One region of the Halomonas sp. hl-4 genome, then DNA from elsewhere that is predicted to be linked to it. Evidence: predicted binding sites of a transcription regulator. Region 1 holds the regulator's gene; the other holds the start of a gene.
What was found. Region 1 encodes sigma-54, which starts transcription at its own class of promoters, with help from an activator protein. Its sites were predicted from a motif close to TGGCACNNNNNTTGCTNT; they were not measured.

Region 1 (14,589 bases):
GCCGTGTAACGGCGCCGGTGAAAGGCGCGACGTTGATTGGCAACGGCCCTGAGGCCATGAGCCGGGTGTCGATGATCGGTCATGATATGGCGCTGGATACCGGCATCGGCGTGTGCGGCAAAGAAGGCCAGGGCGTGCCGGTCGGCGTTGGTCAGCCGACGTTGAAAGTTGACGAGCTGACCGTCGGCGGCACGCAGTCTTAAACCAGGATTAAAGCTGGACGGTATCGCGTAAAAACTTGAACAGCTTGCGAGCGCTGGCCGGCGGCTTGTTTTGATCTCGCTCACGCTGGGCATTACGGATTAATTGGCGCAGGGTTTGGCGGTCGGTATCCGGGTGCTCAACGAGCCATTGCTCCGCTGCCGGGTCGCCTTCATCGATTAATCGGTCGCGCCATTTTTCAAGTCGATGAAAGGCGTGGTCGCGTTGCTGTTTTTCCTGTTCGATGCCGTCGAATACGGCCTGAATAGCCGCAAGGTCTTCCTTGCGAATTAATTTGCCGACGTACTGCATATGCCGACGGCGCCCTTCATGGGAACGGATGCGAGCGGTTTCGTCGATGGCGCGCAGCATGTCATCGGATAGTGGGAAACGGGCCCGCTCGGCGGGTTGCATGGCGATTAATGTTTCCCCCAATGCCTGAAGCGCGTGCATTTCGCGCTTTAACTGGGACTTGCTGGGGCGCTCTGCCATGTCATCGTCTATAGGCTCGGGGCGTTGTTTTGGCATCGTGGGTTCTCTTAAACAGAATTCGTGGCCTTATTATATCAGGCTGCGATGCTCAATATTGATCTACCGGCTATGTCGGTGGTTAAGGAGATTGTATGGCTCAAGCGTTCGATGCATCTGCCCAGCAGGCACTGCTCATCCTTCGTGCGGAAAGTGCATTAGCGATGGCCAAACGGATGGGCGCCGATGCCGCTGAGGTGGGCGCAAGTGTGGATCAGGGGATTGGCGTCAGTGTCCGCCAGGGCGAGGTTGAAACCGTTGAGCTTTCCCGAGATCAAGGCATTGCGATCACCGTGTACGTGGGCCAGCGCAAAGGCAGCGCCTCTTCGACGGATGCCAGCGACGCTTCGCTACAGGCCACCGTCGAAAAAGCCCTGGCGATTGCCCGCTACACGGGAGAAGACCCGTCGGCAGGGCTTGCCGATGCGGCGTTGATGGCGACCGAGCTGCCCGATTTAAACGTTCATCATCCTTGGGCGTTAACCACTGATCAGGCTATTGAGCTGGCATTGACCTGTGAGCAAGCGGGTCGCGAGGTGGCAGGCATTACCCAATCAGACGGCGCCTCGCTGTCCAGCGGTGAAGGCGTGCGCGTATATGCCAACAGCCACGGTTTTATCGGTACCCAGAAAGGTAGTCGGCATTCGCTTTCTTGCATGCTGATTGCCGAAGACGCGCAGGGTATGCAGCGTGACATGGATTACACCTCGGCGCGCGATCCTGATCAGCTATCTGACCCGGCGGCGGTTGGCCGCGAAGCGGCCAGACGAACGCTGCGTCGGCTGGGGGCCAAACGACCACCTACGGGAACTTACCCGGTGCTGTTCGACCCCAGTCTGTCGAGTGGTCTGGTGGGCCATCTAATGGGCGCCCTGGCGGGCGGTGCGCTATACCGTCAGGCGTCTTTTCTGTGCGATCGGCTCAACACGCCTCTTTTCCCCGATTGGTTTAGCCTCGAAGAGCGGCCAATGGAAGTTGGGGCAACAGCTAGCTCTCCGTTTGATGGAGAAGGTGTACAAACGCGCAATAACCGATTTATCGACCAAGGCAAAATTGCGAGCTACATGCTGTCTTCATACAGCGCCCGGCGCTTGGGTATGACCACGACGGGTAACGCTGGCGGCGCACGCAATATGCGCATTACCGCGCCGTTAACTAGCCAGGCATCGCTGTTGGAACAAATGGACACTGGCGTTTGGGTGACCGAGTTAATGGGCCAGGGAATTAACGGCGTGACTGGCGATTACTCACGCGGTGCTGCGGGTTTCTGGGTCGAGAAAGGCGTGATTCAATACCCCATAGAAGAGTTCACTATTGCCGGTAATCTGGAGCGTATGTACGCAAACTTGATCGGCGTGGGTGATGACATTGACCGGCGGGGTAGTATCCATTCCGGCAGTTGGCTGATTGATGGGATGACTATCGCGGGTAGCTAGCTTAGCAAGGCAGGGCTTTACTTGTCCTCGTCAAAACGTGCGTCGAACAGCGCTTGAATCGCATCCAGTGCTTGTTCGGCGTCATTGCCTTCTGCTCTTATGCATAGCTCCGTGCCACAAGGCGCTGCAAGCATCAAGAGGGCCATGATATTGGCGGCATCGGCTTCCTGCTGCTGCTTCAAGACACGTACGTTGGCGTCAAATTGCTGACTGCACTGTACAAGTTTGGTCGCGGCGCGAGCGTGAAGGCCGCGCTGGTTTGTAAGGGTAAGTCTACGTTCGGGCACCCTGATTCCTTTTGGCTGCTAGGGTCGTCGCAATAGATGATGGCCCTTGCTAAACGGCTAGGGCGACTAATGCTAAAGCGGCGCGTTGACCGTGTATTGTAAGCCCAGCTCGCGGTGACGTAACTGTACCTCACCTGCTTGCCCGGCGAGGCGCTGCGCCAGTTGTTCAACCATATACACTGAGCGATGCTGACCCCCGGTACATCCTATCGCGACGGTCATGTAGCTGCGCTGGCTGTTTTGGTACGCCGGAAGCCAGCGTTCAAGCCACGCCTGAATATCGCTGGCCATGTCATCGACCAGGGGATAGTTAGCTAAAAACGCAATTATATCGGCGTCGCGGCCAGTAGACGAGCGCAGAGAGGGATCCCAGTAAGGATTAGGCAGGCAGCGCACGTCGAAAACGATATCGGCATCGAGCGGCACACCGCGCTTATAGCCGAATGACTCAAAGGTCAGCGTTAGCTGATCACGTCGCTGATGCGCTACCTGGTCGGTGATACGACGACGAAGATCGTGTACCGACAGGCGCGATGTATCGATAGTGAGATCGGCGAGGTCACGTATTTCGTGCAGCGTTTGCTCTTCTTGATCAATGGCTTCTTCAAGCGTGAGCGTGCTATTGCGTGTTAAAGGGTGGCGCCTTCGAGTAGCCGAATAGCGCTCCAGCAAAATACGTGCATCGGTGGTCAGATATACAATCTGACACTTGATGGTACGTTGGCGAAGCTCTTCGAGAAGCTTGGGAAGCTTAGCAAGCGCGCCCGGCAGATTGCGCGCATCAATGCTAACCGCCAGATGGGTGCGTTCCCCCTGGTCGCGTAGCTCATCAATCAGCGAGTCCAGTAGCATGGCTGGCAAATTATCAATGGCGTAATAGCCCAAATCTTCCAGCGCCTGTAAGGCAATTGATTTGCCTGACCCGGATCGTCCACTAATAATGACGAGTTGCATGAAGGCTCTCTTGCTTGCGGTCAAGTGACGTGGGTAACCAGCCAGAGTAAGACGTTAACTCAATCTATACCCACCGGACGTGCCAGCGGGTTACTGACTGGCTGCTTGGTCGCGTATCTTGGCGGAGATGAGATCCAGCAGTTCACGTTGACTGCCCGTTTTGCGTAGCTGCTGGCGTGTGTCGGCGTCGTTCATGATGGAAGCGACTTGGCCCAGCAAGGCCAAATGCGTGTCGTCCGCTTCTTCGGGCACAAGTAGGACAAACACCAAATCCACCGGATCGCCGTCAATTGCATCGAAGTCGACCGCTTCATTGAGTTTGAGAAAGCCCGCGATAGGCGATTCACAGTGTGGGCTTCGCGCATGAGGAATCGCCACACCGTTGCCAATTCCCGTGCTGCCCAGGCGTTCACGCCCAATCAAGCGACTGAATACTTCCTGGCTATCGAGGCTTGGGATGTTTTGCGCGATGAAGGTGCTGAAAAACTCCAGCACCCGTTTTTTACTGCCCCCAGGCACATCGTAGAGAACGCGCTCCGGGGGGAGGATAGTGGCCAACGTCATTGAATTAACGCACGCCTGCGCCTTGGGCGCGGGCTTGTGCTTTTTCCTTATGCTTAACGAGTTGCCTATCGATTTTGTCCGCTAGGGCGTCAATGGCGGCGTACATATCATTATCAAGGGCTTCGGCGTGCAAGTCAGCACCTGCTGCGTGCAACGTGCAGGCCGCTTGTTGGCGCTCTTTTTCAACCGAAAGCGTTACCTGCACGGTGGTAATGTTGTCGTAATGGCGCTCGACGCGTTCCAACTTTTCGTTGACATAGTCACGCAAGGCGTCAGTCAGTTCCACATGATGACCGGTGATATTGACTTGCATTGACGTACTCCTTATCCATCGGACTGTTCTTCGATTGTAACCCTTTTTGCCGTTAAGCAAAGCCCTTGTGATGAGTTTCCGTTTATCTAACGCAAACGACGTCGCTCGCTGGATGAGGGAATGCCCATGCCTTCTCGATATTTGGCAACAGTGCGGCGTGCCACGTGGATGCCGACGTCTTCCAGTAGAGTCACTAAACGGCTGTCCGACAGTGGTTTGCCGGAGGGCTCTTCCTGAATTAATTTTTTGAGCCGTGCACGAATCGCCGTACTGGAGTGGCTGTCACCGTCTTGACCGCTTATTTGGCTGGAGAAGAAGTATTTAAGCTCGAAAATACCCCTTGGGGTATGGATGAATTTCTGGGTGGTGACGCGAGAAATCGTCGACTCGTGCATCTCTACCGCATCCGCAATATCCGCCAGAATAAGCGGCTTCATGGCTTCTTCGCCCTGCTCTAAAAAGCCGATTTGGCGAGTGATGATTTCGCGGCCGACACGCAGTAGCGTGTCGTTGCGGCTGGAAAGGCTTTTGATCAGCCAGCGGGCTTCCTGTAAGTGGTCTTTGAGGAATTGGTTATCCTGGCTTTTGTCGGCGCGCTTAATCAGGCTGGCGTAGTCGGGTTGAATCCTGAGCTTAGGCAGCGCCTCTGGATTGAGCTCAAGGTGCCAGCCTTCGTTATCGTGGCGAACCACTAGATCGGGGATCACATAGCTGTCGTCAGTGGCGCTATAAGCGCTGCCAGGGCGCGGGTCAAGGCTGCGGATGAGCTGGACGACCTCGTCTAGCTGCGCATCGTCGAGGCTTAATCGTCGCTTGAGTAGACGTTGATCATTTTTGCCCAAGGCTTCCAGAAACTGGCGCACCAAACGCCGCGCGGGAATCAATAACGGCGTATCGTCGGGTAGCGTGGCGAGCTGAAGCATCAGGCACTCGCGAAGATCACGGGCGAACACGCCGGTGGGCTCAAACTGTTGAAGCCGTAACAAGATGGTTTCAACCTCACGCTGGCTGAGCCCTTCCACGCCTTGGGCGCGCAGCCCTTCGCGGATATCGTTGAGTGGTTGGGTGAGGTAGCCGTTTGTATCGAGAGCATCAATCAGGCTCTCGGCAACCAGCTGTTCGCGGCTGCTTAAGTCGGTCATGGCCAGTTGCCAGAGGAGGTGGCCGTGTAGGCTTTGCCCCGCCGCTTGGCGTTCAAAGTCAGGGCCCTCACCACTCGAGCTGCCGGTACTGCCCGTGTCCTGGTAGGTATCCGACCAGTCACTGTCGACGGAGAGCTCTGTGGGGATGCTGTCTGCCCATTCAGCTTCTTCCGGCTCGCTGGCGGCTTGTTCGCTGAACTCATCCTCCTGCTCAAGCATGGGGTTGGCGTCCAGCGCTTGCTGAATTTCCTGGCGTAAATCGAGCGTTGATAGCTGCAGCAGAGCAATTGCCTGCTGCAGCTGAGGTGTCATGGTGAGCTGGGTGCCAATTCGCAGTTGAAGAGAAGCTTTCATGACCATCAGAGAACCATTCGGTTATCGGAAAGCATCCACCCTAGTGCGAGTTTTGTTTTGGTGCAAGTGCAATAAGCATGCCACCGGCAATAAATATGCCATTGATAGCTTTACAGACGGAAATCAGCGCCTAAGTAAACGTCGCGCACTTCTTGATTGTCAAGAATGGCGTTTGGTGTGCCGCTGGCAATAATGTGGCCATCGCCGACAATGTAGGCGATGTCGCATATATCCAGCGTTTCACGCACGTTGTGGTCGGTGATCAATACGCCAATGCCCCGGTCCTTCAATGCGCGGATGATCGACTTGATATCGCCCACTGAAATAGGGTCTACGCCCGCGAAGGGTTCATCGAGCAGAATAAATGCAGGCTCAGTGGCCAGTGACCTAGCGATTTCGACGCGCCGCCGTTCACCACCCGATAGGCTCATGCCCATATTGTCGCGGATATGGGTGATATGAAAATCCTCTAGCAGTGTTTCCAGACGAGCTTCGCGTCCGGCGCGGTCCAGGTCGCTTCGGGTCTGTAAAATGGCCATGATGTTATCGGCGACGGAAAGCTTGCGGAAAATAGACGCTTCTTGAGGTAAGTAGCCAATGCCTGCCTTGGCGCGCTCGTGCATAGGGGCGCGAGAAAGATCAAGGGTGTCGATGCCGACGCTGCCTGCATCTGCCTTGACCAAGCCGACAATCATATAGAACGAGGTGGTTTTACCCGCGCCGTTGGGGCCAAGCAAGCCCACAATGCTGCCTTGGGAGATGTCCAGGTTAATATCTTTTACGACGCGTCGGCGCTTATAGCTTTTTGCCAAATGGCGGGCGTGTAGCGTTCGAGTTGCGCTTTCGGCGGCAGCTACCATCGGGCTCTCCTTAGTCTTCGGGTTGCAGCGTCATGCGGATGCGTTGCGGCTCTTGGTTCTCAACATCGGAACGTGCTTCGACGACCTCGCGGTCGATGAAATAATCCAAACGTCCGCCGGTGAAGCGGTCGCCTTGTTGAATGATTTCTGCCTGGTCAATCAACTCAACCCGGCGCTCGGCGACGTGATAAATCACGCGCCGGCCCCAGCCTTCTATCGGGCCATCTTGGTCCTCGGGTTGCTGACGTAAATAGGCGCGATCACCCAGTGCCGTCGCCCGCGAGAGCTCGCCTTCTTCGTTACGTTGGATTTCAACTTCATCGCCTCTGATCAGCATATCTCCCTGGCGAACCTCTACGTCGCCGGTGTAAACCGCCGTACCGGCACGTTGGTCAAGGTCAAGCTGATCGGCTTCGACTTCAACCGGTTGCTGTTGCTGGTGATTATCCGCCAGCGCATAAAAAGGGACTAAGCAGGCAGCGGCAACCGCCGTGTAGATAAACGCTTTCATGTTTTATTCCTGTCCAGGTTGCGTCTCTGGGGGGTGGTGGCCTTGAACGTTATCTTCAAGCCTCACCTCATCCTCGTTTAGCCATGCATCCATCCGCTGCGCCGTTGTTCGCTGGGGCGGTTGCTGGAGTAGCACGTGGGTGTCACTCCATGCATGGGCGTTTTTCCCTTCATAGTGCAGGACATCTGTATCGAGTTGCCAGCCCTCTTCGGGTGCTATGAGCTTGGCATTGCCGGAAAGCGTCAGTTCCTGGGAGCGAGTGTTAAGCGTGCCCACCTCTGACGTGGCGTTCCACACGCGTCGCTCGCTGTCATAAAGTGTGGCGTGGGGTGTTTCGGTCTGGGTCGTCGCAGATTGAGGGGTATGTACCAGGCGGGGTGTGGTCAGCCCCTGCTGGATATTACCCTGTTCGTCAAATAGCGTGAGCTCGGCATTGTGTAGGACATGCCCCGGCTCTTCCGCACGCGCATCTGGGTCCTGGGGGACAGTTTGCGGGCCGCCAGGGTCCAGCCATACCAGCATGCCGCCGAGGGCCAGCACAATCAGCGCAAGTCCCACGCGCGTGCGAAGTTGCTTCAACATAGTTCCTCAGCCGTGTAAGTAGGTATCGATGACGGCGCCCCAGTGCCCTTGGGCGTCGAGTAGCGCATCGCAGACTTCACGAACCGCTCCGTGGCCGCCCAGGCGCTCTGTCACCCAGTCAGCATGGGTGTGCATGTAGTCAGGTGCGTTGGGCACCGTGATCCCGACCCCCGCTCGCTTGATGCTTGCCAAATCGGGTAGGTCGTCGCCGCAATACGCTACTTGAGGCAGTTCAAGCCCAAGGCGTTGGCAAAGGTCGCGCAGCACGGTCAATTTATCCTCGCAGCCTTGGTAGACGTGAGGAATGCCCAGCGCAGCGGCGCGTTGACTGACCATGGGTGAGTCACGACCGGTGATCAGGGCGACTGAAATACCCGCGCGTTTAAGTAGTTTGAGCCCATGGCCGTCTTGGGTGTGGAAGGCTTTGATTTCCACGCCATCGGCCTGAAAGTAAAGCCGACCGTCGGTGAGTACGCCATCAACATCAAGGGCAAATAAGCGAATGCGACGCAGTCGGTCGAGTAGGTCAGTGGAAAGGGTCATTGAGCCTCCGGTCGATTCAATTAAATGACGCCGCTGGCGAGCAGGTCATGCATATGTAGAGCGCCTATTGGGCGTTGTTGTTCATCCACCACCGCGAGGGCGGTAATGCGGTTGTCCTCCATGATGCGCACGGCTTCCGCCGCCAGCAGGTCGGGGGATATCCGCTTGCCGGGCCGCGTCATGACGTCATCTACCCGCACTTCACGCAAATCGTGGAAGTTATCCAGCGTGCGGCGTAAATCGCCATCCGTGTAGACGCCGGCTAGTTGGCCGTTGGGGTCCACCACGCAGGTGAAGCCCAAGCCTTGCCGGGTGATTTCCAATAAGGCGTCGCGTAGTGGGCTGCCTAATGCAACCTGCGGTAAACGTTCACCCTGATGCATAAGGTCGCGAACGCGCAGCAACAGGCGTCGGCCGAGGCTGCCGCCAGGATGCGACAATGCAAAGTCCTCTGCGGTAAAACCACGCGCTTCCAGAAGCGCCACCGCGAGGGCGTCGCCGAGGGCCAAGGCCGCTGTGGTTGAGCTTGTCGGGGCAAGGTCAAGGGGGCAAGCTTCGCGATCCACGCTGCTATTTAAATGAGCATCCGCATGCTGGGCCAGGGTCGAGGTGGGGCGCCCCGTCATGCTGATTAGTGGCGTCCCCAGCCGCTTGAGTAGCGGCAGCAGGGCGGTCACTTCGGCGGTTTCCCCTGAGTTAGAGAGCGCTATAACGACGTCGCTGCGCGTGATCATTCCCAGGTCGCCGTGGCTGGCTTCGCCCGGGTGAACGAAAAAAGCGGGCGATCCGGTGCTGGCTAATGTAGCCGCGAGCTTACCCGCAATATGGCCAGATTTTCCCATACCGGTGACGACTACGCGTCCTTGGCAGGCCAAGATAAGCTCGCAGGCATGGTCGAAATGCGCATCCAGTTTGGCGGCCAAACCTGCGATCGCGGCTTGCTCGATGTTTAGCGTGCGCAGTGCGCTTTGACGAAAAGGCGTGCTAGCAGCTGTCTCTGGCATGAGTATTAGCGTGGCTCGTTAAAATAATAAATAGAAGATAAGAATAACATTGACTGAGTGGACTTTGCCCCATCGTTTTGTGGTGAGGTGAACAGAGGCTCGCTTGTCGTCGTCAGGTAAGGTTAGAATACGATGTTCGATAATAGTTTTTAAACACTGTTTTCTTTATGCTGCGTGAAGCCAGTGAGTACGCACGTTAACGCGAGAGTTGATGGTTCCATGAGCGATGTGCCTTTTATTGAAGTCGAGAACCTGTATTTTTCGCGGGGTGATACCGAGATTTTTCGCGGGGTGAATATCACCATCCCGCGAGGAAAAGTGACGGCAATCATGGGGCCAAGCGGTACCGGTAAAACGACTTTATTGAAGCTGATCGGAGGCCAGCTTACACCCGATCAGGGCCGCGTGTTGATTGATGGAGACGATGTCCACCGGTTATCGCGTAAGGCATTGTTCGCCCTGCGCAAGCGCATGGGCATGCTGTTTCAAAGCGGCGCGCTGTTTTCAGACCTGGATGTTTATGAAAACGTGGCATTTCCGCTGCGTGTTCATACGGATCTACCCGATGCGATGATCCGCGATTTGGTGCTGCTCAAACTTCAAGCTGTGGGCTTGCGTGGCGCGCGCCACCTTTCGCCAGCCGAGCTTTCCGGCGGAATGGCCCGACGTGTGGCGCTGGCGCGGGCCGTGGCGCTTGATCCAGAGCTCATTCTTTACGACGAGCCGTTTGTTGGTCAGGATCCTATTTCCATGGGCGTGCTTGTGCAGTTAATTAAACGCCTCAACCAGGCATTAAGCCTGACGTCGGTGGTGGTGTCCCACGATATCAAGGAGACCCTGACAATTGCCGATTATCTGTATTTTATTTCCGAGGGCCATGTGGTTGCGCATGGAACACCAGCAGAACTCGATGCCAATCAGGATGCTCGGGTGAAGCAGTTTATACACGGTGAGCCCGACGGTCCCGTCCCCTTTCATTACCCCGCGCCGGCTTTTTACCAGGATATGTTGGGCGATGTGGCGACTCAGGGAGATGCCAAATGACGATGAAGCAAGGGCAGGTCGCCACGCGCATTACTCGATTGGGGCGTCGCAGCTGTGACGTGGTCGAGTCGCTGGGGCGCGCTGGGGTATTTCTTGCTCAATCGGCGGTAGGGGTGCCATCGGCAGAGGGCATTCGGCTTTGGATACGCCAGTTGCACTTTGTCGGTGTATTATCGCTAGCGATTGTGCTGGTGTCAGGCCTGTTTATCGGCATGGTGTTGGCGCTTCAGGGGTATACGATTCTCATTGATTTTGGTGCTGAGGATGCGCTTGGGCAGATGGTGGCGCTATCGCTGTTGCGCGAATTGGCTCCGGTGGTCGCCGCGCTGTTATTTGCCGGCCGCGCGGGCTCGGCGCTAACCGCTGAAATAGGCTTGATGAAAGCCACCGAGCAGTTAACCAGTATGGAAATGATTGGCGTCGACCCCCTCAGAAGAGTGGTTGCTCCGCGTTTTTGGGCAGGCGTTGTCGCACTACCGATTCTTACCGTTGGGTTCAGCGTCGTCGGCGTTTGGGGTGGTTATCTCGTCGGCGTTCAGTGGCTTGGCGTATTCGAGGGCTCTTACTGGAGCAACATGCAGGCCAGCGTGGCGTTTATTAATGACGTTGGCAACGGCATGATTAAAAGTGTTGTGTTTGCGGTGGTGGTGACTTGGATTGCGGTCTTCCAAGGTTACGATTTGCTGCCAACTTCTGAAGGGATTTCCCGAGCGACCACGCGTACCGTTGTCTACTCGTCGCTTGCGGTTCTGGGGCTTGATTTCATATTAACCGCCGTTATGTTCGGCGGCCTCTGATTAGGTGGAGCAGTTTCATGAAGCGAAGTAGAACCATGGAGTTTGGCGTCGGCCTGTTTATTTTAGTGGGTATTTTGGGGCTGGTGTTTTTGGGGCTGCGCGTTAGCGGGTTAACCCTTTCCGGGGCGTCGAACACCTATCAGTTGGACGCTAACTTTTCCAATATTGGCGGATTAAAGCCTCGGGCACGTGTGTCTATGGCAGGTGTTACAGTAGGCCACGTTGAAGCGATCGAACTCGACACTGAGTGGTATGACGCCCGCGTGACGCTGAGCTTGGACAGTGAGCTGGAAGGGCAGATCTCCCGTGATGCCACCGCGTCTATCTTGACCTCGGGTTTGCTCGGCGAGCAATACGTTGGCCTGAGCATGGGAGGCGATCCTGAAATGCTGGAGGAAGGCGATACGATCCGTGATACCCAATCGGCTCTGGTGCTTGAAGAACTTATCCAGCAATTTATATCCAATATGGCAAGTAATTAAATTAATCGTTGTGATGGCGAACGGCTTGCCACGCTGCGGGCGGGTCGCTCAAGACGAGATAAATGACGGGGACATGTTCGCCGTCGCTAGGAGAAGAAAATGATGTTGTTAAAAAAATACTCATTAATGACAGGGTTCACCCTGGCCGCCGCGTTACTTGCCTCCTTGATGCCGCTGTCGGCAAGCGCGCAGCCCGAGCCCCCCGAAGCGATGATCCGCGACAATATCAGTGATTTTATGGAGCAGTTGGAAGGTCGCGAATCGTATTACGAAGACAACCTTGACGAACTTAAACAAGAGGTGGACGAAAGCCTCGAGGAAGTGGCGGACTTTCGCTACATCGGTGCCAGCGTGATGGGGAGCTATTTCCGTAATGCGTCACCGGAACAGCGCAGCCGTTTCGTCGATGTCTTTCGCCAAACACTCATCGATACGTATACGCGTGGCTTAGTGACCTTTGACTACGATGAAATTCGCGTTCTTGATGATCAGCGTCCTCAGCGCGAAGAAGACCGTGCCAGCGTCGCTATGGAAGTCGTCGGCACGAATGGGGATGTCTACCCAGTCAACTATAGCCTGCGTTTATCCGATGGCGAGTGGCGCGTCGTGAACGTCATCGTTAACGGCATCAACCTGGGGCTTACCTTCCGTAACCAGTTCGATCAGGCCATGCGCGACAATAACCGCGACTATGACGCGGTGATTGATGGGTGGTCGCCGGATGTGGGTGTCGACGAACTGGAAGAAGGGGGCGATGCGTGACGGCGATTTTTACCGATCGCGACGTATCGCTTTGCCAGCGAGCCGACGGCTTGAGTGTGCAGGGCGATGTGGACGTTACCTCGGCAGCTGCGCTTGCTGCCGAGGGCTCGCGTTGGTTGGCTGCTCATCATCCTGCGGCGATAACGTTTGATTTTAGCGAGGTGGACACGCCACGTAACGTTGCCTTGAGCGTTTTACTTCAGTGGCTACGTATCTGCCACCAGCATCGCATCAACGTCATATCTATCACGCTATCAGCACCGCTTATGCGGCTTGCGGAGCTTGCCGAGTTGGACGCACTCATTAACGCGCCGGGTGAAAAGCCTGTCTAATAAGCCTTGGGCGTCGCCAAACCGCAGGCTTTTCTTTATGATGTTCTCCCCTTGATGCCCATCTTCCACGTTATATAACGTCCTTTAAGGAGTGTCTGACCTATGCAACCCCATGAGGTGAAAGCCCTGCTCGAATCACGTATCGATGGATGCGAGTTCCATATTCAGGGCGAAGGCTGTAATTTCCAGGTGATTGCAGTGGGTGATGCCTTTGAAGGGTTGTCGCCCGTCAAGCGCCAGCAGCTGGTGTATTCCGCGTTAAGCGATGAGATCGCCACGGGTGCCTTGCACGCAATCAGCATCAAAACCTACACGCCAGCACAGTGGCAAACCGCCGCTGAAAACGCGCAGTAACGGTTATTCTATGGATAAACTTATTATTACCGGCAATGGGTCGGTTGACGGCGAAGTCTGGGCCAGCGGTGCGAAAAACGCGGCACTGCCCATTCTTTGCGCTAGCTTATTATCCAAAGGTCCGGTAGTTATCGGTAATTTGCCGCACTTGCAGGACATTACCACCACGCTAGAACTGCTCGGCCGCATGGGCGTTGAGCCGGTGATGGGTGAGAATCTGACCATCCAATTAGATGGTTCTCAAGTGACTCACTGTCATGCGCCTTACGAGTTGGTAAAGAAAATGCGCGCCTCTATTCTGGTGCTGGGCCCCTTGCTGGCGCATTTCGGACAAGCCGACGTTTCATTGCCGGGTGGTTGTGCAATTGGTTCGCGGCCCGTGGACTTACACATTCGTGGGCTGGAGGCCATGGGCGCTGAAATACGCGTTGAAGCGGGCTATATTCGCGCACGAGTGGATGGCCGTTTGAAAGGGGCGACGATTTATTTTGATACCGTGACGGTCACCGGCACGGAAAATCTACTGATGGCCGCTACGCTGGCTGATGGCGTTACAGTGCTTGAAAACGCCGCCCGCGAGCCCGAAGTGGTGGATTTGGCTGAGTGCCTGATCAAGATGGGTGCGCGCATCAGCGGTCACGGCAGCGATACCATTACCATCGAAGGGGTGGAGACACTCAGCGGCTGTCATCATGATGTCATGCCCGACCGGATCGAGACAGGCACCTTTCTGGTGGCAGCGGCCATGACTGGCGGGCGGGTGAAAGTAAAGCGTACGCGGGCGGATATCCTCGAAGCCGTGCTCGCTAAGCTGGAAGAAGCTGGCGCCGAGATTACCTCCGGGGATGATTGGATTGCCTTGGACATGCACGGTAAGCGCCCTCGTGCTGTGAATATCCGTACAGCGCCGTATCCGGCCTTTCCTACCGACATGCAGGCCCAGTTTGTAGCCATGAACGCGGTGGCGGAAGGGGCGTCGAGAGTTGTTGAAACGATTTTTGAAAACCGCTTTATGCACGTTCAGGAATTGAATCGCATGGGGGCGGATATCGTCCTGGAGGGTAATGCCGCCTTGATTAACGGCGTCGATAAGCTTTCTGGTGCGCCGGTGATGGCAACGGATTTACGTGCTTCCGCTTCGTTAGTGATTGCCGCCATGATGGCGGAAGGCGAAACCTTGGTCGATCGTATTTATCATATTGACCGTGGCTATGAATGCATTGAGGAAAAGTTGCAGCTATTGGGTGCGCGCATCCGGCGTATCCCTGGCTGAGCCTGGCCCCCAACCACTGGCAAACGAAATGAGTAATCAATTAATTGTCGCGCTCTCGAAAGGGCGCATTTTGGATGAAACCTTGCCGTTACTTGCCGACGCGGGCATCACCCCTATCGAGGATATCCGCAAAAGCCGCAAGCTGCTGTTTGATACGAATTTGCCCGACGTTAAATTTGTCGTAATCAGAGCGACGGACGTGCCGACCTATGTTCAGTTGGGGGCTGCCGATCTGGGTGTCGCCGGTAAGGACGTATTACTTGAGC
Region 2 (14,589 bases), 1.2 Mb from region 1:
CCGCCGGTGGTCGACAGTCCCTGTATGGGCGGTGCGTTAAACGCCATGGCCGAGCCACCGGGGATTTCAGCGCCAATCTGCATAATCTGCCCGACCAGATCGTTGGCACTAAGATCACGGTCTTCCCAAGACTCAAGGTTAATAAACATGACGCCACGGGCGGTGTTGACCGAGCTCGACAAAATGTCATAGCCCGCAATCGCCGAGGAGTAGCGCACCCCTGGGATTGCCTCGACCCGCTCGCTCAGCGCTGCCATGTACTCTTCGGTGCGGTCCAGCGACGCTGCATCGGGCAACTGCACGCTGGCCAGCACTATGCCCTGGTCCGTTTCCGGCACCAGCGTCGTGGGGTTGCTTTGATACAGCCACGAGGAGCCGGCAATGACCAAGGCCGTTAGCGCCAATGTCAGCACCCAAAAGCGCACCAGCACTTTCACTATGGCCATAAAGCCTGCGGTGATGGCGGCAAATAGCCTGTCAAATAAACGCAGCGGCGTTTGTACCGCGCGCATAAATTTGGACTGGGCGTGCTTTGGCTTATGTTTGATAAAGATGGCGGATAGCGCGGGCGTAAAGGTCAGTGCCATAAGTGCCGAGAACGCCACGGAAATCGCCACCGTCAAGGCAAACTGCTGATATATCTGCCCGGTAAAGCCACCCAAAAATGCCACCGGAATAAACACCGCCGCCATAATCAACGACGTGGCGATAACCGGGCCACCCACCTCTTTCATGGCGCGAATGGTCGCGTCTTTGACGCTAATATCCTCTTCTTCGCTTAGCACCCGTTCAACGTTTTCGACCACCAGTATCGCGTCGTCCACCACTATCCCTATCGACAGCACCAGCGCAAACAGCGTTAGCAGGTTGATTGAGAAGTCGAACATGTAGAAGCCAGCGAACGTCGCCAGTACCGAGACCGGCACCACCGACATGGCAATCACCGTGAACCGCCAGTTCTGCAGGAAGATAAACAGAATCACACCGACGATTAAAAATGCCTCAATAAACACCTTCACCACGGTGCTAACCGATGCATCAATAAACAGCGTGGTGTCGTAAGGCACCACGTATTCAAGCCCAGGCGGGAAACGTTCCCCCAGCTCTTCCATGGTGTCGTTAACCGCGCTTGCCGTTTCCAAGGCGTTGGCACCCGGCTGCTGGTTAATGATGATGGGCGTCATGGAGTCGCCATTCAGCTTCGCATCAACACCATAAGAGGAAGCACCCAGCTCAATGCGGGCAACGTCTTCAAGCCTTAAGGTCGAGCCGTCTGAATTGGTGCGCAGCGCTATGTCACGAAAATCGTCAACGTCGCTCAGGCGGCCGCCTGCGGTAATCGTATAGGTATACGAACGCGGCTCGCTCTGTGGCGTTGCCGCCAAGCTGCCCGCTGGAATTTCAGTGTTTTGCGCTTGAATAGCGCTGGAAACTTCGCTGGGAGTCAAATCGTATTGCGAGAGTTTTTCCGGATCCATCCAGATGCGCATGGCGAACTCACCGCCACCCAGCACTTCGGCTTCGCCGACCCCGGGCACCTGGCGTAGTTCGTCAATAATGTTCAGGGTGGCGTAGTTCTGCATAAAGACGTTGTTGTAGTCGCCTTCGGGCGAGGTCAGCGCCACAAACATCAAAATCGAGCTTGAACGCAGCTCAACGGTAACGCCCTGCTGCTGTACCGCTTCAGGAAGTTGCGACAGCGCACCCTGAACGCGGTTGTTGACGTTGATCGTATTGGTATCGCCTTCGGTACCAATATCAAACGCAACATTAAGTGATACGCTGCCGTTGTCACTGCTGTTTGAGGTCATGTAGAGCATGTCCTCAACGCCGTTAATCGACTCGGCAAGCGGTGCGGCCACCGTCTGCGCGACGGTTTCGGCATCGGCCCCGGGGAACTGCGCCTGAACCGAGACAGTAGGCGGCACCACGCTTGGGTACTGCTCAATGGGCAGCACCCGCATGCTGACGATGCCGATAATGGTCAGGATAATCGCCAGAACTGAGGCAAAAATCGGCCGACTGATGAAGAAGTTTGAGAAATTCATTGCGAGGAGTCTCCTTCCTCTTCGCTTTCTTCACCACCACCGGCACCGCCGCCCTGGGCTTGCTCGGCCTGCTCGGCAGCTTCTTCCTCTTGTTCGGCCTGTTCTTCCTCAACGTTTTCGACGACTTCGTCTGCATCACCGTCAAACGGCTGCGGATCAATGGCAGTGCCTGGCTCAATACCCGCTGGGTCGCCGACCACAACGCGGTCACCCTCTTCCAGGCCATCGCGCAGAATTTGCCAGGGGCCAGCCACTTCGCCCAGGCTAACCGTGCGTGAGCGAGCACGGTCATCTTCATCCAGTACAAACACCTGCGGGCCCATTAAGCCTTGGGTGACGGCAATTTCAGGCACCGCGTAAACGTCATAGCGCTTCAAGCCATCAATTCTGACGCGCACAAACTGGCCTGGCAGAATATCGCCGTCGGGGTTGTCGAAGGTGGCACTGGCCTGAACGGTGCTGGTGCTGTCGCTAACGCGCGAGCCTAGGTATTCCAAGCGCCCTTCAAGGCTGCTGTCTTGCTCGCCGCCGCGCCCTGGCAGAGTTAGGCTGGCACCAATATCTTCCACCGACTCGCCTTCACGCAGTTGACGACGCAGCTCAAAAGCGTCGTTTTGCGGCATTTGAAAACGCACTTCCAGCGGGTCTAGCGGCGTAATGGTGGCGAGCTCGGTTCCTGATTCAACGAAATTACCCACGTTGACTTCACTTAAGCTGATCATGCCGCCGACCGGGGCGGTGACCTCGGCGTAGTCCAGGTCTATCTGCGCGCTTTCCAGCGACGCTGACGCCTGGGCAACGCTGGCTTGCGCGACGCCAAGGTCGGCGCGGGCCTGGTCATATTCCTGGCGGCTTACTGAGTTTTGGCTTAGCAGCCGCTCAAAGCGTTCAGCATCACGCTGGGCTCGGGAAAGCTCAGCTTGGGCGCTCTGTAAATCGGCTTCACGCTGGTTAACGGTAGCTCGGTAGACGTCGGGCTCAATGGAGTAAAGGCGCTCACCTTCTTCAACAAACCCGCCCGGCTCAAAGTGACGCTCTTCTAAATAGCCACTCACGCGAGTTACCAAGGTGACTTCTTCGTCGCTGCGCAGTAGTGATGAGTAGGTTTTATCCAGGGGGAGATCTTGCCTTTCCGCTTCCATGACCTCAACGGGGCGTGGTGGGGCTTCTTGCTGTTCGCTGCTTTGCTGCTCCGCTTGCTCTTCTTGGCCGCAGGCCACCAGCAACGCGCTAACACCCGCCACCAAGAGCGCGCTGCGAGCGCCATAAAACATCTTTTTCATTACTTTCTTCCCTTGAGGCGCCTATAAACCGACACAGACTACAACCATACATGTATGAATGTAAAATATTTGACAGCCACTGGCGCCGCTAACAAGTATCTTTATTGCTCAAGTTCTGGACGCTCACCAATGTTGGTAACGCTGCTTGAGTCACTATCCTCTGGCAACGTAAAGGTGATCTCATCGCCTTGTAGCCACGCGTTGATGTCTTCTACGGCCTCAACGTCCAAACGGCCGGACTGCTGGCGCAGCGACAGCAGATTAACCACGTAGTCGTAGCGCGCCTGGGCATAGTCGGAGATCGCGTTGTACAGGTTTTGCTCGGCGTTCAATACATCGACAATATTACGGGTGCCTACTTCGTAGCCAGCTCGTGTAGCATCCAACGCGCTTTGGTTGGAAACGATCGCTTGCTCGCGAGCATCTACCGTAGAGACATCGTTGCTCACCTGGGTGTAAAGCGAGCGCACCTGCTGAACGGTGTCACGGCGCTGAGCCTCAAAGTCGAACTGGCTGGCTTCCAACTGATAAGTACTTTGGCGAATGCTGGCTTGGGTGCTGCCACCTGTATACAGCGGCCAACTGGCGCTTAGCCCCACCTGGCTAGACGTGTCGTGCCCTTCGATACCATCGATATCGTTATCGGCGTACTGATAGTTCGCGAAGGCTTCCAAGGTAGGCAAGCGCTGGGCTTCTGCCACGCCGACACCGCTGCGGGAAACTTCAACGCCCGCCTGTTCGGCGAGCACCAGCGGGTTGTTCTCCACGGCCAGATCCACCCATTGGTCGCGATCACTGGGGCTGGGCTGTTCAATGGGGTAGTCGTCACTCAGCGCTTCAATGTTGGCATAACGCTGGCCGGTCAAACGCTCAAGCGCCTCAAAGCTCACCTGCAAGTCACTCTGCGCGGCGATCCGTTCAGCACGCGACTGATCGAAACTCGCCTGAGCCTCTTCCACTTCGGTAATTGCGATCAGACCGACCTCAAACTGCTCTTCGGCTTGCTCCAACTGACGGCCAATGGCGCGTTCCTGAGCTAGGCGCGCATCGAGAATGTCGTTGGCGCGCAAAATATCAAAGTACGCCGTTGCCACATCGATCAGCACTTGCTGCTCGGTGGACGCCAGCACGTAGACCTGCTGGTCGATCTGCCGCTCGGCTTGCGTTACTTCACGGCTGTTGCGCGCGTCAAACAGCGCCTGCGAGGCTTCGAGCGTCAGGCTGACGCTATTGAAAGGATCGTCATTGCCGGCGGTGTTGCCTGTGCCATCCCCCGCCTGTCCGGCCTGGGCGCCGCTTTGGCTTTCATACTGGCGGTTGTGCGCCACGTTGCCCGAAGCATTCACCTGGGGCAGCAGGTCGCCACGGGCGACGTCCCGCCCCGCTTCGACGCTTTGGCTTTCCGAACGCACCGAACTCAATTCGGCATTGTTTTCCAGCGCATCGCGGGTGATGGTGATCAGGTCCGCCGACCATGCGGGAACCGACCATATCGATAGCAGCAGCGCAGGGAGCAGCATACGCTGCGTGGCAAGAGGACGAGAGGCCTTAAAAGCCAACGTGGAAGGGAGTCGCAGCATAGCGTTTTTCCTCAATAATATCGATCTGGGTGCTTACATACATTGTCGCATGTTTTTTTAGCGATACCAGACCCTGGTCAGATTTTCGGCTTATTTTTCACTTTTCTTTGCACCCAGACTGCACTGTTGTGTCACCGTGCATATCCGCCTCACTCAGCTATGCTGTACGTCAACATGCTGCACAGCAATATACAAATCACTGAGGAGCACCATGGATCGCATCGAATATATCAGCGTACGTCAACTCGAGATCGCCGTTCGCATCTGGCATCCCGATGCTCCAAACACCGTGATTGCTTGGCACGGACTCGCCCGACACGGCGGCGATTTTGCGTCCCTAGCCCGCCAATTAGGCCCCAAGTGGCGAGTCATCGCCCCCGATACACCTGGGCGCGGCCTTTCCAGCTGGTCTTTGTATCCTGCCAATGATTACTTATATAGCCACTATATGACGATCGCATTGGCGTTACTCGATCACTTTAATATTGATCGTGCTGCCTGGATCGGCACGTCGATGGGCGGCTTGCTGGGTATGCTGCTGGCCGCTAATGACGCCACCGCAAAGCGAATTCGCTGCCTGGTACTTAACGATGTTGGCCCTGAACTGGATAACCAAGCGCTGACCGAAATGGCCACCTACTTTAGCGTGATCAAACGTTTCTCTACGCTTAGCGAGCTGCAACAGGCCCTTGAACAACATTACCAGGGGTTTGGCGAACTGAGCCGCCGAGAATGGCAGCAAATGGCGCTCAGTAGCGCTAGGCGACTGCCCGACGGTAGTTGGAGCTTCCATTACGATCCCCGCATAGGCGAGCAGTTTTTACACGATACACCACGCGACACCTGGAGCGATTGGCAGCGTATCCGTTGCCCGCTAATGGTCATTCGCGGTGAACATTCGACATTATTGCGCGCTGAAAGCGTGACGCAAATGCAGCGTGACCAACCAAGCCTTGAAACACTTGAGGCAGCGGGTTGTGGCCATGCCCCCATGCTCAACAATGCACAACAGGTAGCGCCGCTCATGCGCTTTTTGATTCGTAATGGCGGCGTTAGCGAATCTCTAACCGCAAGCCCAAAGCAGCGGCTCAGCCAGTGGTGGCAACGCTTCGTTCATCAACGCGATTAAAAATGATAGTTAATCAGCGCGCCACCCATCACTTGGGTTTCATCGCCCACGTCATCCACAATCGGGCTATCGGCGGCATCGCCGGTTAAACGGGAGACGCCCAGCAGCCCTGTCACCGACCAATCACGACTTAGGTAGTAGCTTAAGCTGCTGGTCAGTCCATAACTGAAATAGCCATCGTTAGGGCGGTAGACGGCAAGCCCTGAACGAGCGCTTTCAGCCGGCGAAATACCGAACATATCATCGGTCCAGTCGTCGCTTGAGTAGGTTAGTTCAGGACCAATTGTGAAGGCCATTTGCTCAGATAGCATGGTGCGCCAGCTTGCCTTCAAGTCGGCTGCATAGCCATCCACATCACCGCCTAGCGGGGTTTTGGTAGCTGCTTCTAGTCCCCAGGGGCCGTTTGAATAGCGAGCGCGTAAACCTACAGCCGCGCCGTCATCCACCTCGTCTAGCCCACGTAGCTCACCGTCATTATCCCGCCCGGAGAGATAACTGATAAATGGCGAAACCTCCCAATCTCCCTGGCGTAACAGGTTAAAGCCAATACCGTCGCGCACGCTGGCATAGAAGGTATCGCCATAGGTGATGCTGCCGCTCGGCCAGACACGGGTTTCATTTTCATCGCTACCCAGGTACTCAGGTACGCTAAACACCCCGGCGCCCACGCTGCCTTCCCACTGCGCCATGGCACTGCCAGATGCAATCATCAGCAGCGTGGATAACGCTGCCGTGCGCCACACAGGGCGGAACCTACTTAATGCTGAATTTGGCATAGCAAATAATCTCGATGTAGTGAAACTCAATGTTGTGGTGAACAGAGGAAGCAATGCCTTTACCAACCGCAGGCCGTCTTCCTTGACGCGAGCGTTCAACGACGAAGCCGCAACTAGCGCTGCCAGTTACGCCTGGATCGCTTGTTATTATGGCGCAAAAAAATGCACCATAACATACATTTATGAATGTAAATTAGCACTAGGTCGCTATCCCGTCAATTTTCCTTCCGCCACATGGTCAACGCTATTAACCAGGGTAATCAACGCCTGACCGGTAAAAGGCCAACTTCCCAAAATAATGCACTCAGATCGCCACCCACCATCCTAAATAAATTGTGCTAAAGAAGTGCAACAGCGCCATTGGTATTGGAAATTAGCCATGTCGAATGCATTGACGATACGCCTTATATCCTGGCCGCGTATGTATGCCTTCAATAAGTGCATGGCGACTAATCAAACGCCTTTTAATGGTGCAATTTTCATCGAGTCATCTTGCGCCAGCTTTTCCTCAGGCTAATTCTCCCAACCGTTGGTCCCACGCCAAAAAAATATAAATTGATGATATAAATCGATTTTAAGGTTTTGGCAGGCAACCAGTTAATAACTTGGCATACCAAATGCAGTTGTCAGTGCACGAACAAAGTGCCTGCGATATCCAGATTTGGCCAAAGGATTAGCACTGGACGCTTAAGCGCAGCGTTAATTAACCCAAATGACACAGGATAACTAATTTATGTCGTATCTAATGCCCAGTGAGTTTGTCACTAAGTTGGTAGATCAGGGTGAATCAAAAGTTTATATGGGTACCCGGGATACGCTTATTCGTGCCTTTATGGCGGGAGCTACCCTGGCGTTGGCAGTTATTTTTGCCATCACCATCGCGACACAAACCGGAAACTTTTTGATTGGAGCACTGCTCTTTCCCGTTGGTTTTGTGATGCTCTACCTGATGGGCTATGACCTGCTCACTGGGGTTTTCACATTGGTGCCCATTGCCTGGCTCGATAAACGACCGGGCGTCACCCTGCCCCGTATGTTGAAGTGCTGGGGGCTGGTGGGAATCGGCAACCTTGCCGGTGCCCTGTTCATTGCCATCTTTGGCTACATGAACTTCACCATGGGCGGCACCGAAGAAATCAACGAGGTGGGCCTCACCATGATGGAGGTCGGTGAAAGCCGTACCGTGGGCTACCAGGATGCGGGGCTTGCCGGCTGGATTGTGCTCTTCCTGCGCGGCATGTTCTGTAACTGGATGGTGTCCATGGGCGTTGTAGGTGCAGCCATCTCCACCACGGTATCCGGCAAAATCATGGCCATGTGGATGCCGATCATCGTGTTTTTCTATCTTGGCTTCGAGCATTCCGTGGTCAACATGTTCCTGTTCCCCATTGGCCTGCTAATGGGCGCTGACTTCACGCTGTATCAGTACATCATGTGGAACGAAATCCCCACGGTGCTGGGCAATCTGGTGGGCGGCCTCACACTAGTTGGCCTTGTGCTCTATACCACCCACGTCCGCACCCAGCCCAAGAAAAATTTATCTTGATCGCCATCCAGCCAACAACGGGGCGCTACGCGTCCCCCTCTTCACAGGAGACCTATCATGGATAAACTTGAAATGCGCCACACTCTGCTTGCTGCCAAAGCACGCAAGAAAATGAGCTGGGACGATATTGCCAGTGCTGTGGGGATGTCGCCGGTATGGGTAGCGTCGGCTTGCTATGGCATGAACAGTGCAAGCCCCGATGTTGCCCAAAAGATCTGCAACACTCTGGACGTTGAAAGCGATGTCGCCGATGCCCTGGTGACATTTCCCACCAAGGCGTGGGATGAAGCGATTCCCCAGGATCCCTTCATTTATCGTCTCTATGAGGTCGTCGGCGTGTACGGCGAGACACTCAAGGATGTGGTGCAGGAGCAGTTTGGCGACGGCATCATGAGCGCCATCGATTTCACCATGGAGGTCGATAAGGTAAAAGACCCCAAAGGCGACCGCGTCCTGCTTACCCTCAACGGCAAGTTCTTGCCTTACAAATCCTGGTAAGCCTCAAGCGTAGCAACGCTGCGCTCCACCCCGCTGCGGTAGCTGGCCCCAAAGAGCAGCAGATGGTTAAGCAGCGGGTAAAGCTGGAATAGTGCTTCACGCCTCGGCCAATCGGTCGGGGCGTCGCCGTTCCAGTAAGCGTTATAAAAGTGGTCATCCAGCGAGCCAAAGAGCGTTAACATGGCAATATCGACTTCCGGGTAGTGTCGGTATATCGCCGGGTCGATGATCGCGGGGCCACGCGACGTGAACAGCACATTGCCTGACCAAAGGTCACCGTGTACCAAGCTCGCTGGCCTATCGGGCAGCCAGTCTTCCAGCGCATGTGCCTGGCGAACGATGCGATCAAACAGCTTTTTGTCGAGCAAACCGCGCTGATAGCAGGCATCGCTGAGCGGCAATAGCCGCCGTTCGCGCTGAAATGCCCGCCCATCGTTCAACGGCGCATTGGGTTGAGGAGTACGGCCGCAGGCATTATCCCAGTGCCAGCCATGCTGCTCTCCAACGTTTGAATGGAGCTCTTTCAGGCCCTCACCCAGCGCGGCATTATCACGTTTGCCAGACGTTTCAAGGGCCTCCATGATCAGCCAGCCCTCGGAAAGGCCTAGCACCTGGGGGACAATCAATACGGAGCACGCCCCGCTTAATGCGCGCAACGCCTCAGCTTCGCCACGCAGTCGATCGACGTCGTCATGCTTGACGACGACACGGCCCTGTTGGGTATCAAGCTGATAGACAACGGCAATATCACCGCCGCTAAGCGGTGTTAATGCGCCCTTGGGTGTAAGGTCGAGTGTTTCCAGTAACGCGCCTAGGTCTGAGTCCATTACATGCTCCCGTGCGCTGAATGCCAGTCCATTGTGACTGGCAACAGGGGGCGACGTCGACTCACCCCAGCCGCTGATTGATCAGCGTTTCCAGCTCAAGCTGGTCGTCGTGGAAGCGACGAATACCTTCCGCCAGCTTGTCGTTGGCCATGGCATCCTGGTTGTGCCCCCACCGGAAATCCGCTTCATTCAGGGCGGGGAATGGCTGACCACTGCCGGTAGGCGCGGCAATCTGAGGCGTTACCTGACCCTCTGCAGAAGCCAACTCCTCAAGCAGCGCCGGGGAAATGGTCAAACGGGGGCAGCCCGCCAGCGCCAGCACCTGGCCGGTAGTACGGAAACTAGCCCCCATCACTACAGTATCGTAGCCGCCCTGGCTGGCACGTTCACACACACCGCGTACAAACAAAACGCCTGGATCGTCTTGCGGCGCATACTCCTTGCCGGTGGCGTTTTTATACCAATCCGTTACGCGACCCACAAACGGCGAAATTAGAAACACGCCCGCATCAAAGCAGGCCTGGGCCTGGGCGTCGCTGAACAGCAGCGTCAGGTTGCACTGAATGCCTTCGCGCTCAAGCACCTCGGCGGCGCGAATACCCTCCCAGGTGGACGCCAGTTTGATCAGCACGCGGTCGCGGCCAACGCCCCGGGCTTGATAAAGCTCGATGAGCTCGTGGGCCTTGGCGATGCTTGCCTGGGTATCGAACGACAGCCGGGCAGCCACTTCGGTGGACACGCGCCCAGGCACCACGGCGGCGATTTCGCTGCCTACCGCCACCGCCAACCGGTCCACGGCGTGGGGCAGCTGCTGCTCGCGCCCGCCGCCTGCGGCTTTCACCTGGCTCAGTTCTTCGTCGATCATCGCCTGATAGCCCGGCAGACTGAACGCCTTGAGCAGTAGCGACGGATTAGTGGTGGCGTCCTGCGGCTGGTAGCGGCGAATCGCTTCCAGGTCACCGGTATCGGCCACCACCAGTGAGTGTTGTTTTAACTGCTGTAATTGATCAGCCATATCTAAATCTCCTTGTTGACCGCGTACCTGTCTGTTAATCAGTGTGGCCGTGGCGCTGTTGAAGCGCACTGCAATAACGCGCATACGCCGTCTGGTAAGCTGCCACCCGCGCTGGGTCTGGGTCCGCCTGGGAGTGGGCATCCAAGGTTACCAGCCGTTCACATAGCGCTTCCAGGGTAACGCCTGACGCGCGCTGGTCGCACCACGCTGCCTGGAGGGCCCCGCCCAGCGCGGCGGCATCGGTAATTTCGGGGCAGATCACCTGGGTATCGGTTATATCCGCCACCATCTGGCGCCACACCGCGCTCTTGGCGCCGCCGCCAATCAGGCGAATCTGGCTGGCGCCGGCGGTCAGATCCCCGAGCAGCTCAAGGCCATAGCGCAGCCCGAATGTCGCCCCTTCCATCACCGCCCGGCATAGATTGGCCTGGGTGGTATTGAGGCTGGTCAGGCCGAGGAAATCCGCCGAGGCTTCCGGCAGCATGGGTACCCGCTCGCCGTTGAAAAACGGCAGCACGGTCACGCCTTCCGCGCCGATGGGCGCACTCGCCACGCGCTGGCCAAAGGCGTCTAGATCCAGACCAAACAGCTCGCGCACCCGGGTAGTCGCCGAGGTGACGTTCATGGTGCAGATCAACGGCAGCCACCCGCCGGTGCTCGAGCAGAAATTGGCGACCATGGCATTGTCGAGGACCACCGGCGCAGGCGAATACGCACACACCGTGCCCGATGTCCCCAAGCTTAACGTAATCAGCCCCGGGGTAATATTGCCGGTGCCAATCGCCCCCAGCATATTGTCCCCGCCGCCGGAGGACACCACGACGTTATCAGATAACCCCAGTTCAGCAGCCACAGCGCTTTGCACCACGCCGGCGGGCTCATGGGCCTCGAGCAGTCGCGGCAGCACACGCTTCGGGTCCAGCTCGGGGGCGATTTCGGCGAACACATCCAGCCGCCAACGGCGCCTCAGGGTGTCGAAGTAGCCGGTGCCGGACGCATCGCCTGCCTCGGTCACGCGGTTGCCGGTCAGCCAGAAATTGAGGTAATCGTGAGGCAGCAACAGGCTGTCAATACGCGCGTAGGCATCGGGGTGGTGATCGCGCAGCCATGCCACCTTGGAGGCGGTATAGCCGGTCTGCAGCACCAGGCCGAGCTTCTCCAGGCAGCCGGCTTCACCGCCCAGGCGGGCGACAAGATCGCTATTGTGAGCGCTGGTTTCGGTATCGCACCATAGCTTGGCCGGATACACCGGCACACCGTCAGCGTCCAGCGCCACCATGCCGTGCTGCTGGCCAGAAACCCCGATACCGCGCACCTGCCCGGCGTCGACACCCGCGCGCTCCAGGGCTTCAAAGAAGGCGCCCTTCAGGGCGGACAACCATTCGCTTGGGGCCTGCTCGCGGCGGCCGTGCTCGCCTTCGTCGAGATGGTGAGGACGGCTAGCCTCGCCGCGGATCAGGCCTTGCTCTACATCTACCACCACCACTTTGGTACTTTGCGTGCCACAATCGACGCCGATATACATCACTTAATTCCTTTGGACGAGACCAGATCCTCAAGCGTAGCGCGTGCGCCGCGATCGTGCAGCGATGCAAGCGCCGCCAGATAGGCCGCCAGGAAGCGCGGCTGGTCGGCCAGATCGCCGAACAGCTCGCGATTTTCGACGAACGCCGTAGGCCGAGTGCGGTTCTGGGCGGCAATCTCCATCAGCGAGGTTTTCAGGCGATCGACGATGTCGATGGGCTCACCCTGCTCGTCCCGGCCTTCGGCGTAGCGGGCCCAGCTGGCCACCACCGCGGCGCTGCGGCGGATTTCGCCGCCCTGCGCCAACTGCTGACGAATCACCGGCACCAGCCACTTGGGGATCCGGTCGGAGCTTTCCGCGCACAGCCGGGCCAGGGTGTCCTTGATCTGCGGATTGGCAAACCGCTCAATCAGCGTCATCCGGTAGTCCTCAAGATCAACGCCGGGTACCGGCGAAAGCGTAGGCGAGCCCTCTTCGCGCATGTAGCCGAGCAAGAAATCCACGAACAGCGGGTCCTGACACACCTCATGAGCGTAACGGTAACCGGCCAGATAGCCAAAGTAGGTGAGCGCCTGGTGGCTGGCGTTGAGCAGCCGCAGCTTCATGAGCTCGTAGGGTTCAACGTCATCCACGATTTGAACGCCCACTTTATCAAACGCCGGGCGACCAAGCGGGAAGTGGTCTTCCAGCACCCACTGCGTAAACGGCTCGCATACCACCGGCCAGGCGTCATCGATACCGAAATGCGCCGCCAGTTCGCTGATATCCGTCTCAGACGTGACTGGGGTAATGCGATCCACCATGGCATTGGGGAACGCCACTTCGTCGGCCAGCCAGGCGCCCAGCGCCGGATCACGGGCCTGGGCATAGGCACTGAACATCCGCTTGGCCACATCGCCGTTGCTTTGTATGTTGTCGCAGGACATCACCGTGAAAGGCGCGATACCGCGCTCCCGACGACGAACCAATGCTTCTACCACCAAGCCAAAGCTGGACGAGGGCTGGGTAGGATTCGCCAAATCGTCGCGTATTTGAGGATTATCCAGGTCAAATTCGCCGGTCACTGGATGGAAATTGTAGCCGCCTTCGGTAACCGTCAACGACACGATACGAATCGCCGGGTCGGCCATTTGCTCGATCACCGCCTCGGTAGCCTCCGGCGCAAACAGGTAGTCGACCATGCTGCCAATCACCCGCGGCTCATACTGGCCGTCAGGGTGTTTGACGACCAGCGTGTAAAGATGATCCTGCGCGGCCAACGCCTGCTGCATGCGCTTGTCGCCGGGCATGACGCCGACCCCGACGATGCCCCAGTCCAGCGCTTCGCCCTGGTTCATCAGGCCGTCCAGGTACATGGCCTGGTGGGCACGGTGAAAGCCGCCGACACCAATATGCACGATGCCGGGGGTGACGGCGCTGCGGTCATAGTCGGGGGTGGCAATGGGGGAGCCTAGTGTGCCCACATTGTGATTATTGAGTTGGGTCATTATCGCTCTCCAGGTTAGTCCTAGGGTATGACGGGCTAACGCCAATACTGATCCGGTGAAAAACTGCACGTTTTCACCAGTTGGGCGTTGAGCATGTCTTTTTGATGGGTGCGCTCCAGGGCCCCAGCGCGGTCTTGGCCCATGGCCAACCAGCGGGCCACCAAGCGTTGGACGAGGACGTCGTCTTCAACGTCGAGCATCAGCGTCCAATCAAACAAGGGCCGCAGGTCACGCCACCCGGGGCGGTCGAGCAACAAGTAGTTGCCCTCGACAATCACGATGCGCTGCTCGGTGGTGATCAGCCGTCCACCGGCCCGCGCCAGGTCCAGCGGACGGTCGAAGACCGGCACCGCAACCGGCCTGTCGGCGCAGCGGATGCGCTCCAGATCCACGCGCAGGCCATCCACGTCGAAGGTATGCGGCGCGCCCTTGAGCGGCAGCTGCGACTCGCCGATCACGGCGTTATCGAAGTGGTAACCGTCCATCGGCACCACCCCGGCCTGCCCCGGCGCCTGGCGATTGATTGCCGCGCAAAGCTGCTCGCTGCGATAGGACTTGCCCGCCCCCGGCGGGCCTGCCAGCGCCACCATGTAGCGCGGCAGGTCGGTGGCCGCCTGAATAATCTGGCGGCTCAGGGTGTCAAGATCAGTCGTCATGGCAGATCAACTCATCCAATTGCCGCCATCGACATTAAGCGTCTGGGCGACCACGTAGTCACTGTCCTGGCTGGCCAGGAAAACCGCCGCCCCGGTATGGTCTTCCGGTAATCCCATGCGGCCAAACGGCACGGCCTCGCCAACCAGGCGTTTTTTCTCGCCTAGCGGACGGTTTTCATAGCGGGCAAACAGGGCATCGACGTCTTTCCACATCGGCGT

Region 2: CPH17_RS18850 (formate/nitrite transporter family protein) is a predicted target of sigma-54. The motif match lies at 7,423-7,440, and genes of this name have one in related genera.

What each region holds. Positions count from the first base shown of each region.
Region 1 is NZ_LT907845.1:1,009,226-1,023,814, reverse strand. Features, by position in the region: gene tldD (metalloprotease TldD) at 1-203, shown strand, start outside; gene yjgA (ribosome biogenesis factor YjgA) at 211-729, opposite strand; gene pmbA (metalloprotease PmbA) at 825-2,165, shown strand; gene CPH17_RS05055 (HPr family phosphocarrier protein) at 2,183-2,452, opposite strand; gene rapZ (RNase adapter RapZ) at 2,525-3,406, opposite strand; gene CPH17_RS05045 (PTS sugar transporter subunit IIA) at 3,497-3,970, opposite strand; gene hpf (ribosome hibernation-promoting factor, HPF/YfiA family) at 3,975-4,283, opposite strand; gene CPH17_RS05035 (RNA polymerase factor sigma-54) at 4,370-5,785, opposite strand; gene lptB (LPS export ABC transporter ATP-binding protein) at 5,890-6,639, opposite strand; gene lptA (lipopolysaccharide transport periplasmic protein LptA) at 6,650-7,150, opposite strand; gene lptC (LPS export ABC transporter periplasmic protein LptC) at 7,154-7,732, opposite strand; gene CPH17_RS05015 (KdsC family phosphatase) at 7,739-8,275, opposite strand; gene CPH17_RS05010 (KpsF/GutQ family sugar-phosphate isomerase) at 8,296-9,279, opposite strand; gene CPH17_RS05005 (ABC transporter ATP-binding protein) at 9,499-10,323, shown strand; gene mlaE (lipid asymmetry maintenance ABC transporter permease subunit MlaE) at 10,320-11,120, shown strand; gene mlaD (outer membrane lipid asymmetry maintenance protein MlaD) at 11,138-11,602, shown strand; gene CPH17_RS04990 (MlaC/ttg2D family ABC transporter substrate-binding protein) at 11,729-12,364, shown strand; gene CPH17_RS04985 (STAS domain-containing protein) at 12,361-12,696, shown strand; gene CPH17_RS04980 (BolA family protein) at 12,799-13,050, shown strand; gene murA (UDP-N-acetylglucosamine 1-carboxyvinyltransferase) at 13,061-14,323, shown strand; gene hisG (ATP phosphoribosyltransferase) at 14,352-14,589, shown strand, end outside.
Region 2 is NZ_LT907845.1:4,020,238-4,034,826, reverse strand. Features, by position in the region: gene CPH17_RS18875 (efflux RND transporter permease subunit) at 1-2,048, opposite strand, end outside; gene CPH17_RS18870 (efflux RND transporter periplasmic adaptor subunit) at 2,045-3,331, opposite strand; gene CPH17_RS18865 (TolC family outer membrane protein) at 3,433-4,911, opposite strand; gene CPH17_RS18860 (alpha/beta fold hydrolase) at 5,123-6,040, shown strand; gene CPH17_RS18855 (MipA/OmpV family protein) at 6,037-6,783, opposite strand; gene CPH17_RS18850 (formate/nitrite transporter family protein) at 7,550-8,362, shown strand; gene cynS (cyanase) at 8,420-8,860, shown strand; gene CPH17_RS18840 (fructosamine kinase family protein) at 8,845-9,687, opposite strand; gene tal (transaldolase) at 9,749-10,702, opposite strand; gene xylB (xylulokinase) at 10,737-12,227, opposite strand; gene CPH17_RS18825 (mannitol dehydrogenase family protein) at 12,227-13,714, opposite strand; gene CPH17_RS18820 (nucleoside/nucleotide kinase family protein) at 13,750-14,370, opposite strand; gene CPH17_RS18815 (L-iditol 2-dehydrogenase) at 14,377-14,589, opposite strand, start outside.